DNA from 3 places in the Caenispirillum bisanense genome. Region 2 is predicted to be linked to each of the others. Evidence: riboswitches for the same ligand, from Rfam matches in the RefSeq annotation. Region 2 holds a riboswitch; each other region holds the start of a gene.
The links. A riboswitch is a leader RNA that binds a small molecule or an ion and turns the genes downstream of it on or off. The one in region 2 is predicted to bind S-adenosylmethionine.

Region 1: it holds a riboswitch for S-adenosylmethionine, as region 2 does, so the genes downstream of both, ABD056_RS11300 (aliphatic sulfonate ABC transporter substrate-binding protein) here and metZ (O-succinylhomoserine sulfhydrylase) in region 2, are expected to answer to the same signal.
Region 3: it holds a riboswitch for S-adenosylmethionine, as region 2 does, so the genes downstream of both, ABD056_RS19940 (hypothetical protein) here and metZ (O-succinylhomoserine sulfhydrylase) in region 2, are expected to answer to the same signal.

The regions. Positions count from the first base shown of each region.
Region 1 covers NZ_BAAAEP010000021.1:64,939-68,205, forward strand. The annotation lists gene ABD056_RS11295 (ABC transporter permease) at 1-260, opposite strand, end outside; gene ABD056_RS11300 (aliphatic sulfonate ABC transporter substrate-binding protein) at 272-1,264, opposite strand; SAM riboswitch at 1,394-1,466, opposite strand; gene ABD056_RS11305 (HNH endonuclease) at 1,793-2,356, opposite strand; gene gluQRS (tRNA glutamyl-Q(34) synthetase GluQRS) at 2,440-3,267, shown strand, end outside.
Region 2 covers NZ_BAAAEP010000033.1:15,538-18,804, reverse strand. The annotation lists gene ABD056_RS14770 (hypothetical protein) at 1-99, opposite strand, end outside; gene metZ (O-succinylhomoserine sulfhydrylase) at 227-1,441, opposite strand; SAM riboswitch at 1,502-1,579, opposite strand; gene rnk (nucleoside diphosphate kinase regulator) at 1,927-2,340, shown strand; gene ABD056_RS14755 (tyrosinase family protein) at 2,602-3,267, shown strand, end outside.
Region 3 covers NZ_BAAAEP010000062.1:3,521-6,787, forward strand. The annotation lists gene hisD (histidinol dehydrogenase) at 1-361, opposite strand, end outside; gene hisG (ATP phosphoribosyltransferase) at 351-1,010, opposite strand; gene ABD056_RS19935 (hypothetical protein) at 1,151-1,435, opposite strand; gene ABD056_RS19940 (hypothetical protein) at 1,516-1,800, opposite strand; SAM-I-IV-variant riboswitch at 1,858-1,985, opposite strand; gene murA (UDP-N-acetylglucosamine 1-carboxyvinyltransferase) at 2,069-3,267, opposite strand, start outside.

The DNA of each region.
Region 1 (3,267 bases), on a different contig from region 2:
AGGGTGGCCAGCACCGCCGACGGCGGCGGCAGCAGGCGTCCGTTGTAGAGGCCGGCGGCGATGATGCCTTCCAGCACCAGGGCCAGCGTCACCGGCACCACGAACCCGAGCAGCCGGCGGCCGCCACGGCCCGCCAGGGCGGCAGCGACGGAGGAGGAGCGGCCGGCACCGCCGGCGGCCTCCCCCGCCCCGGCGGCTGCCGGGACGGAGGAGCCGGCCGGGACGACGGCGGCGGCGGATGCGGAGGGGGTGCCGGTCACGCGCGCCTCCCTCAGTTGGTGGGCAGGCCGGCGGTGAACGACGGGTCGAGCAGGTCGGCCACCGCCGCCGCCACGTCGACCTCCGGCTTGATCACGCCGCTCTTCTGCAGGGCGAGGCCGGCCGCTTCGATGGTCTTGGCCTGGGCGCTGCCGATGGCCGGCTGCGACAGGCCGGTGCGCTCCAGCTGGCGGGCGGCCACCGCCTCGGGGTTGCGCGACGCCTTGGCAATGATCTGCGCCAGTTCCGCCGGGTTCTGCTGCGCCCATTCGCGGGCCCGCTCGTACACCGCGATGACGCGCTTCACCGCGTCCGGGTTTTCGGCGGCGAAGGACTCGCGCACCAGCAGGGTGCCCCAGCTGTTGGCATCGGCATTGCGGTAGAACAGGCGCGAGCCGGCATCCAGCTCCGACGCCGCCATCAGCGGATCGAGCCCGGCCCAGGCATCGACGTCACCCTTCTCCAGCGCCAGGCGGCCGTCCTGGTGCTGCAGCAGGACCAGCTCGACGTCCTTTTCGGTCAGGCCGGCCTCGGCCAGGGCGCGGATGAGGAAGATGTGCGGATCGGTGCCGCGGGTGACGGCGATGCGCTTGCCCTTCAGGTCGGCGACGGTGGTGATGGCGCTGTCCTTGCCCGTCACCAGGGCGGTCCATTCCGGCTTGGAGTAGGCATAGACCACCTTCACCGGGTTGCCGTTGATGCGGCCGAGCAGGGCGGCGGCGCCGGCGGTGGAGCCGAGGTCGAGGGAGGAGGCGTTGAGGAACTCCAGCGCCTTGTTGGAGCCGAGCGACAGCACCCACTGCACCTTGGTGCCGTCCTTGGCGAATTCCTCGTCCAGCCAGCCCTTTTCCTTCAGCACCAGCGACACCGGGTTGTAGTAGGCGTAATCGAGCCGCAGCTCCTTCAGCGCCTGGGCGGCGCTGGCGGCGGAGGGCACGGCCAGCGGCGCCACGGCAAGCACCAGGGCGGCGGCAGCGACGGTCTTCAGGAACGAGCGGCGGAACATGGACAAACCTCTTCCGTTGCGGCTGGCGATGACTTTGCGCGCAGCCGTTGTGGTGGCATCGACGGTGGAGGCGGAGTGTTCTCGCGCGGCGGAGCACGAAAAAACCCGCCGCAGCCTGGGGCGCTGGGCGGGATGGTGCCCACGCTTTAGCTGCATTTGTAACGCGCCCGCAAGCTGTGCTCAAATCGGCGCGATGGAGGTACCGTAGATGTGCGGCACGATGATGTCAAATTGTTTTATTTAGCGGATTTCTAGTGTGGTTCCGTAGGGGCGGTGCGGCGTTCGGGGGGAGGTGGAAGGGGAACCACCAAGACACCAAGAACACCAAGAGGCCGTGCCCACTGCACCGACGATGGTCAGCGGATGCGGCCGGGGTTCTGGCTGGTGCGGTGTGGTAATCGCGGCCGCAGGCCGCAGGGCATGCGCACGGGCGGGATGAGGCGCAGCAAGGTCCATCCTGCGCAGCCCTCTTGGTGTACTTGGTGTCTTGGTGGCTAACCCATGCCCACCGCGTCCCCCGGCGGCGACTCAGTCTTCCAGCTCGGTGTCCCAGTACAGGAAGTCGCGCCAGCTTTCGTGCAGGTAGTTCGGCGGGAAGCGGCGGCCGATGTCTTGCAGCTGGAAGGTGTTGGGCTGGTAGGGGCGGCGGATCAGCGGCATGCCGGCTTCGTCGGGAAGCTTGCTGCCCTTGCGCAGGTTGCAGCTGCCGCAGGCGGTGACCACGTTGAGCCAGCTGGTGCGCCCGCCCTTGCAGCGGGGAATGACGTGGTCGAAGGTCAGGTCGTGGGTGGGGAAACGGCAACCGCAGTACTGGCAGGTGAAGCGGTCGCGCAGGAAGACGTTGAAACGGGTGAAGGCCGGCCTTCGGTGGGTGGGGGCGTATTCCTTGAGGGCGATGACGCTGGGCAATCGGAACTCAAGGCGGGGACTGTGGATGATGGCGTCCTCGTACTCCGACACCACGCTGACCCTGCCGAGGAACACAGCCTTCACCGCCTCCTGCCACGGCCACAGCGACAGGGGGAAGTAACTGAGCGGCCTGAAATCCGCGTTGAGCACCAGGGCTGGGCTCTTGTCCAGTATGGCGTTCAAGGTCTACCCCGCTGTTCCGGTGGCCAGACACAAGATATGGTACCGATTACCAGAGTTGCTGCCAAGCAGGACGAGACCGTTTTATGAAATCCGTCATGATGAGCGAATCGGGTTCCGGCCCTGCTGCCGTTACGCGATTCGCCCCCTCTCCCACCGGATACCTGCATCTCGGTCACGCCTACTCGGCGCTGTTTGCCCACGGCTGCGCCCGGAGCGCCCGCGGGCGGTTTCTGCTGCGGCTGGAGGACATCGACGGCGGCCGCTGCCGGCCGGAGTACGATGCCGCCATCCTGGAAGACCTCGCCTGGCTCGGCCTGCGGTGGGACGGGCCGGTGCGCCGCCAGTCGCAGCACCTGGACGACTACCGCGCCGTGCTCGACCGCCTGGCCGATCGCGGCCTGCTCTATCCCTGCTTCTGCACCCGCCGCGAGATCCAGGAGGAAGTGGCGCGCGCGCCCCATGCCCCCCACGGGCCGGACGGCGTGCTCTATCCCGGCACTTGCCGCCGCTGTTCAACGTCCGAACGGCAGCAGCGGATCGCGGCCGGCGAGTCCCACTGTCTGCGGCTGGACATGGCGGCGGCGGTGGCGCAGGCCGGGCCGCTGCGCTGGCACGACCGCGCCGCCGGCTGGCAGACGGCGCAGCCGCAGGCCTTCGGCGACATCGTGCTGGCCCGCAAGGATGCCCCGGCGAGCTATCATCTGGCGGTCACCTGGGATGATGCCCTGCAAGGGGTGACGCTGGTCACCCGCGGCACCGACCTGTTCGAGTCGACCCACGTCCACCGGCTGTTGCAGGCGCTGCTCGACCTGCCGGTGCCGGACTATCACCACCACCCGCTGCGCACTGACGAGCACGGCCGCCGCTTCGCCAAGCGCGACCGCAGCCTCACCCTGCGGGCGCTGCGCGAG
Region 2 (3,267 bases):
CGGCAGCGGATCGGTGGGGTCGGCCGCCAGCGCGGGCGCCGCGGCGCCTCCCAGCGCCAGGGCGGCGGTCAAGGCGGCGGCAAGCGCGAACCGTGTCATGGTGTCCTCCTTCGCGTGCCTGTCCAGTTGTTCCAGTCTGTAAAAACAACGTGGCGACACGCGGGCAGGTCCCGTGACCATTTTCGGGCAGTCCTTACGCCGCCTTTACATCGGCGGCCAAAGTCTTCTAGCCCAAGGCAATTTCCAGATCGCGGACGAGATCGCCGGCATCCTCCAGGCCCACCGACAGCCGCAACAGGCCCGGAGTCAGCCCCTGTGCCACTTTTTCCTCATCGGGCAGCGAGGCGTGGGTGGTGGTGGCGGGATGGCAGATGAGGCTCTTGGCATCGCCCAGGTTGTTGCTGATGTCGATGAGCGACAGGCGGTTCAGCAGCCGGAAGGCCGCGTCCTTGCCGCCCTCCACCTCCAGCGCGACGATGGTGCCGCCGCCGCTCATCTGGCGGGCGGCAAGGTCGGCCTGCGGATGGCTGGGCAGGGTGGGGTAGATCACCCGCGCGATGCCACGGCCGACCCGGCTGTCCAGGAAGGCGGCGACCCGCTCGGCGTTGGCGACGTGCCGCTCCACCCGCAGGTCCAGCGTCTCCAGCCCCTTCAGCAGCACCCAGGCATTGAAGGGCGACAGGCAGGGGCCGGTGTGGCGCAGGAACATGCCGATCTTGTCCTCGAACCACGTCTGGTCGTTGGTGAGGATGGCCCCGCCGAGGCAGCGGCCCTGGCCGTCGATGTGCTTGGTGGTGGAATAGACCACCACGTCGGCGCCCAGCGCGAAGGGCTTCTGCAGGATGGGCGTCGCGAACACGTTGTCGACGATGACCAGCGCCCCGGCGGCATGGGCAAGGGCACTCACGGCCGCCAGGTCGACCAGTTCCAGCGTCGGGTTGGAGGGGGTTTCGATGAACACCGCCTTGGCCGGGCGCTCGAACGCCCGCTGCCAGTCGGCGAGGTCGGGGCCGTGGACGAACTCCACCTCCACGCCCCACTTGGGCAGGATGTCGGCGATGATGTAGCGACACGACCCGAACAGCGCCCGGCTGGCCACCACCCGGTCGCCGGCCTGAACGGTACATGCCAGCGCCGCGAACACCGCCGCCATGCCCGAGGCGGTGGCGCGGCAGAAACGGGCGCCCTCGATCAGCGCCAGCCGTTCCTCGAACACGTCGATGGTCGGGTTGCGGAAGCGCGAGTAGACGAAGCGGTCCTTGTCGCCGTTGAAGCTGGCCTCGGCCTCCTCGGCGCTGTCATAGACGAAGCCCGAGTTGAGGTAGAGCGCCTCCGACGTCTCCGAGAAGCCGGAGCGGTTGACGCCGCCGCGCACCTGGCGGGTGCGGGCGGACCACTCGGCGGGGCCGAAGGCGGCGGGGGAATTGGTGTCGTGGGTCATGGCAGCGGACCTCCGAAAACAAAAAAGCCCCGACCGGATAAGCGATGCGGTCAGGGCTTCCCTTCGGACGCCTCGACCTTTTAGCGAATTGTTTTACGTGGCCGCAAGCCGGTCGACCAAATCACCACGTTGCCTTCTTCCCTAACGGAAACCGCCGGGGCGGTCAAGGCCGCCGTGGCGGGCGGCGGCGGGGCGGCGACTCGCCCTTGACGGCGGCGCGCCGGCACCGTTCAATGGGTCCATGCGACAGAAAACGACCATCGTCCGCTTCACCCTCACCGCCGGCTGCATCCTCGCAGGCTAGCCGGCCCCGGTCGTGCGCCCGCTGCGGCCGACCGGCCGGGGCCGCCGCACCGGGTTCTGCCGCACTGTCGGCCCCGTCGCATCCCCCTGATCCGCTCCGCCCGCTGCGCCATCGGCGCCGGCGGAGCCTCGCCGTTCCAACGGTTCCGATCCCGATTCCGTGCCCGTTCAAGGAGGCCGCCATGACCGCCGACACCACCGTCGCCCGCCCGCCCGTGTTCGTCACGCCCGAGGACTTCAACCGCCTCTACACCCTGGCCGAGGATGCCGCCCGCCGGGTGCCGGCGGTGGCCGACTACCTGCTGGACGAACTGGAGCGCGCCACCCAGGTGCCGGCGGCGCAGCTGCCACCCGATGCGGTCACCATGGGCAGCCGGGTGCGCTACCGCGACGACGCCACCGGCCGCGAGCGGACGGTGACGCTGGTCTTCCCCGGCGAGGAAAACGCCGACGCGGCCGCCGTGTCGATCCTGACGCCGGTGGGGGCGGCGCTGTTCGGCATGCGCGCCGGCGCCGCCATCGACTGGCAGACCCCGGGCGGCGAGCGCCGCACCCTGACCGTCCTGGAGGTGGAGCCGCCCCGACGCGACGGGTGAGGGGACCGAGGGGGGGGCTGGAGATCAGGTGCCTTCAGCCGCCGCCTCCTGCATGCCCGGACCGGACCCGCGCCTCCCCTGTCCGTTGGCGGGACTCGCGGCACCCGCTCCGCGAGAAAAATATCCCCCGACTCGCCCTGGCGTCTTTACCTCCCTCCCGTTCGTGGGTATCAATCACAGGCAGCGCTAACATCTGCGATTCGCCTGAGGTTGTGCCGATAGCGCAACTCGCATGGACTTTAGCGAGAAGGGGAGGGTGTGATGCAACGTAGGGATTTCATGAAGCTGTCGGCGGCCGCTCTGGCGGCGCCGTACATCGTGACCGGGGTGTCGGGGGCGGCCCGGGCCGCCGGCGGTGGCAAGCGGGTTCGGCGGGACGTCATGAAGATGGACGCCAGCGATCCGTTCTTCCGCCAGTACGCCCAGGCCGTCGCCGCCATGCACAACCTGCGGAAGGACGATACCCGCACCTGGCGCAATCAGGCGCTCATCCATCTCCACCACTGCCCGCACCACAAGGAAGACTTCGTCCACTGGCACCGCTGGTACCTGAACTACTTCGAGCAGATCTGCGGCGAGCTGATCGGCGAGCCCGACTTCGCGCTGCCGTACTGGAACTGGTCGGAGAACGGCGGCCGCATCCCCGATCCGTTCTATGATCTGGAGCCGCTCAACGTCGTCTTCTGGAACGACAAGAGCGACGCCCAGTCCGACAACTGGGGGCCGGACGAGGTGGTCACGGTCGGCGTGCGCGGGCTGACCAAGGGCGTCGGCCTGCAGGACCGCGAGGCGCCGGGGCAGGACTTCTTCTCCTACGAGAAGATCCGCACCATCCTGGAAAGCCCGACCTTCGAGATCTTCACCAACCAGCTTGAGCGCCAGCCCCACGACAAGGGCCACGTGATCGTCGGCGCCATGCCGCAGGGT
Region 3 (3,267 bases), on a different contig from region 2:
AGCGGCTGCCAAGGCGCACGCCGGCATCGTCGGTGTAGTGGTAGCTTTCCGGCAGCTGCCGGGCGTGATACTCGCGCACCCGTTCCGCCGCCAGTTCCAGCGCCGCGATCAGCTCGCGGTCGCAGGCGGCATAGGCAGCCTCCACCTCGGCGGCGGTGACGCGCAGGGTCTCCGGCGTCAGCTCCAGGCGGTCGAAGCGGCGGGTGTAGTCGATGACGGCGGCATCGCCGTCGCGGCGCACCGCCTCCAGGATCTCCGCCACGGCGGCGTTGACGTCGTGGGAAGTCTCGCGCTTGTCGTTGATGAGACGATCAAAGGCCTCGGCAAAGCCGGGCGTGCCGGCACGCAATTCAACGGGCATTCACGACCTCCCGGAACTTCTCGATCCAGCCGCCCAGTTCCTCGGGGCGGGTTTTCAACGCGGTGCGGTTCACCACCAGGCGCGAGGTGACGTCGCAGATGTGCTCCACCTCCACCAGACCATTGGCCTTCAGGGTGGAGCCGGTGGACACCAGGTCGACGATGCGGCGGCAGAGGCCGAGCGCCGGCGCCAGTTCCATGGCGCCGTTCAGCTTGATGCATTCCGCCTGCACGCCGCGGCGGGCGAAGTGCCGCTTGGTGGTCTCCGGGTACTTGGTGGCGACGCGGACGTGGCTCCACTTGGCGGGATCGTCCTCGCCCGACAGGTCCACCGGCTCCGCCACCGACAGGCGGCAGTGGCCGATATCGAGGTCGAGCGGCGCATAGAGTTCGGAGTAGTTGAATTCCATCAGCACGTCGTTGCCGGCCACACCCAGGTGCGCGGCGCCGAAGGCGACGAAGGTGGCCACGTCGAACGACCGCACCCGCACGATGTCGATATGCGGATGGTTGGTGGCGAAGCGCAACTGGCGCGACTTGGGATCGTCGAACGCGGGCTCGGGGACGATGCCCACGGCCCGCACCAACGGCATGCATTCTTCCAGGATCCGCCCTTTGGGCAGGGCGATCACCAGACTTTCACGGCCCATGGGTGGCGTCTTCTCGGCGGTCAGCGGCAAGATGGAGGCGCATGTTTACACGAGTCCCCGCCGGCGAACCACCCCGTTGATCACCGCCCGCCGCCGCACCCTGGCCGCCGCACCCCGGCCGCCCCGTCGGCGCTGCCGGGTCAGAACCGCACCAGGGTCATGACGCCGAAGAACCCGGCTGCCAGCACCGCCAGCATGAGGGCGATCCACATGGCGCCGCGCGACAGCGCATCGACGAACCCGCCGCCCCGCCGGCCGCCCCCCTGGCCGGTGCCGTTGATAGCGTCCACCAGCGCCTGCATCCGCTTGCGCAGATGGGCTTCCTGGGCCTGACGCTTTTCCGGCGGCAACGAGGCATAGAACTGTTGCAGCCGCCTGAGTTCCCGCTGGTTCTCGGCGACGCTGCGCGATCTCGGATCGGCCATTTCTCCCCCTCCGCCGGATCCTTACTGGTGGTTGAAGATACGGGAAGCCGGGCGCCAGGACAAACGGTTTATCGAAAGGATTACTCCGCGGCCGCCAGCAGCGGTGCAGCGGCCTCTGCGCCGGCCCGCCGCGGCTGGGTTCGGCGGGCGGCGGCGCGGGCCTCCGCCAGGCGGGCGCCGGGCCATACTCGCAACAGCTGCACCCGCTCCCGCCCCGGCCCGTCGCACAGGCGGTAGAGGTGGGTGTAGGTGCCGAAGCGGCGGTGGACCACGGCGACGCAGCGGTGATCCGGCAGGCCGAGGATGTCGTCGTCGGGACCGACGACCACGCCGGGGGCCAGCGGCGACACGATGGAACAGGACATGGCGATGCCTCCTCTCGATCCGATGGGAGGCTGACGCGATGCGCGGCGATGGTCCGAGGTCACCCGATTGGTTGCCGGTCCGGCCGCATCTTCCCCGCCCCGCGCGGTTTGCGGGTCGGGAAGCACCACCTTGCCCGGGATGGCAGGTTGGTGATGGGCGTCAGCCCACGCTCTTGATGCTGAGACTGGTGATACGCCAAGCCGCCGGCGGAGGCAAGGGGGAGATCGCCGTGGCGGCGCCCTCCCCTCCCTGCTCCACGTCCGGCCGTCAGCGGTCGCCGCGCAGACGCTCGATATGGGCGCCGCAGGCGGCCAGCTTCTGCTCCAGCCGCTCGTAGCCGCGGTCCAGGTGGTAGATGCGGTTGACGATGGTCTCGCCTTCCGCCGCCAGCCCGGCCAGCACCAGCGACACCGAGGCGCGCAGGTCGGTCGCCATCACCGGCGCGCCGGACAGCCGCGGCATGCCGCGCACGATGGCCGAGGCGCCGTGCACGGTGATGCGGGCGCCCATGCGCAGCAGTTCCGGCACGTGCATGAAGCGGTTTTCGAAGATGGTCTCGGTGAGCATGGAGGCGCCGTTGGCGGTCGCCATCAGGGCCATGAACTGGGCCTGCATGTCGGTGGGGAAGCCGGGATAGGGCTCGGTCATCACGTCGACGCCGCGGATGTCGGCGCCGTCAGCGCGCACGCGCAGGCCGCGGGCGGTTTCCTCCACCTCGACGCCGGCTTCCTCCAGGGTGCGGGTGACGGCCGTCAGGATGTCGGTGCGCACGCCGGTCAGCTCGATGTCGCCGCGGGTGATGGCGGCGGCGACCATGTAGGTGCCGGTCTCGATGCGGTCGGGGATGACGCTGTACTCGGCGCCGTGCAGCCGCTCGACGCCCTGCACGCGCAGGGTGGAGGTGCCGATGCCGGAGATGCGGGCGCCCATGGCGTTCAGGCAGTGGGCGAGGTCGCAGACCTCCGGCTCCTGCGCCGCGTTGGCGATCACCGTGTCGCCCTCGGCCAGCACGGCGGCCATGAGCGCGTTCTCGGTGCCGCCGACGGTGACCATCGGGAAGATGATGTTGCCGCCCTTCAGGCGCGAGGCGACGCGGGCGGTGATGTAGCCCTCCGACAGCTCGATGGTGGCGCCGAGCGCCTCCAGCGCCTTCAGGTGCAGGTCCACCGGCCGGGTGCCGATGGCGCAGCCGCCGGGCAGCGACACCCGCGCCTCGCCGTGGCGGGCCAGCAGCGGGCCGAGCACCAGCACGCTCGCCCGCATCTTGCGCACCAGGTCGTAGGGGGCGGTGGTGGAGGTGACCTCGCGGCAGCGCATGGCCAGCACGCGGCCGGTGGCGCCGCCGTTCTCGGCATGGCCGTTCAGCTCCATCTCCACGCCATGCTGGGCCAGCAGGTTGGCCATGGTGGTGATGTCGGCCAGATGCGGCAGGTTGGACAGCGTCAGCGTCTCGTCGGTCAGCAGCG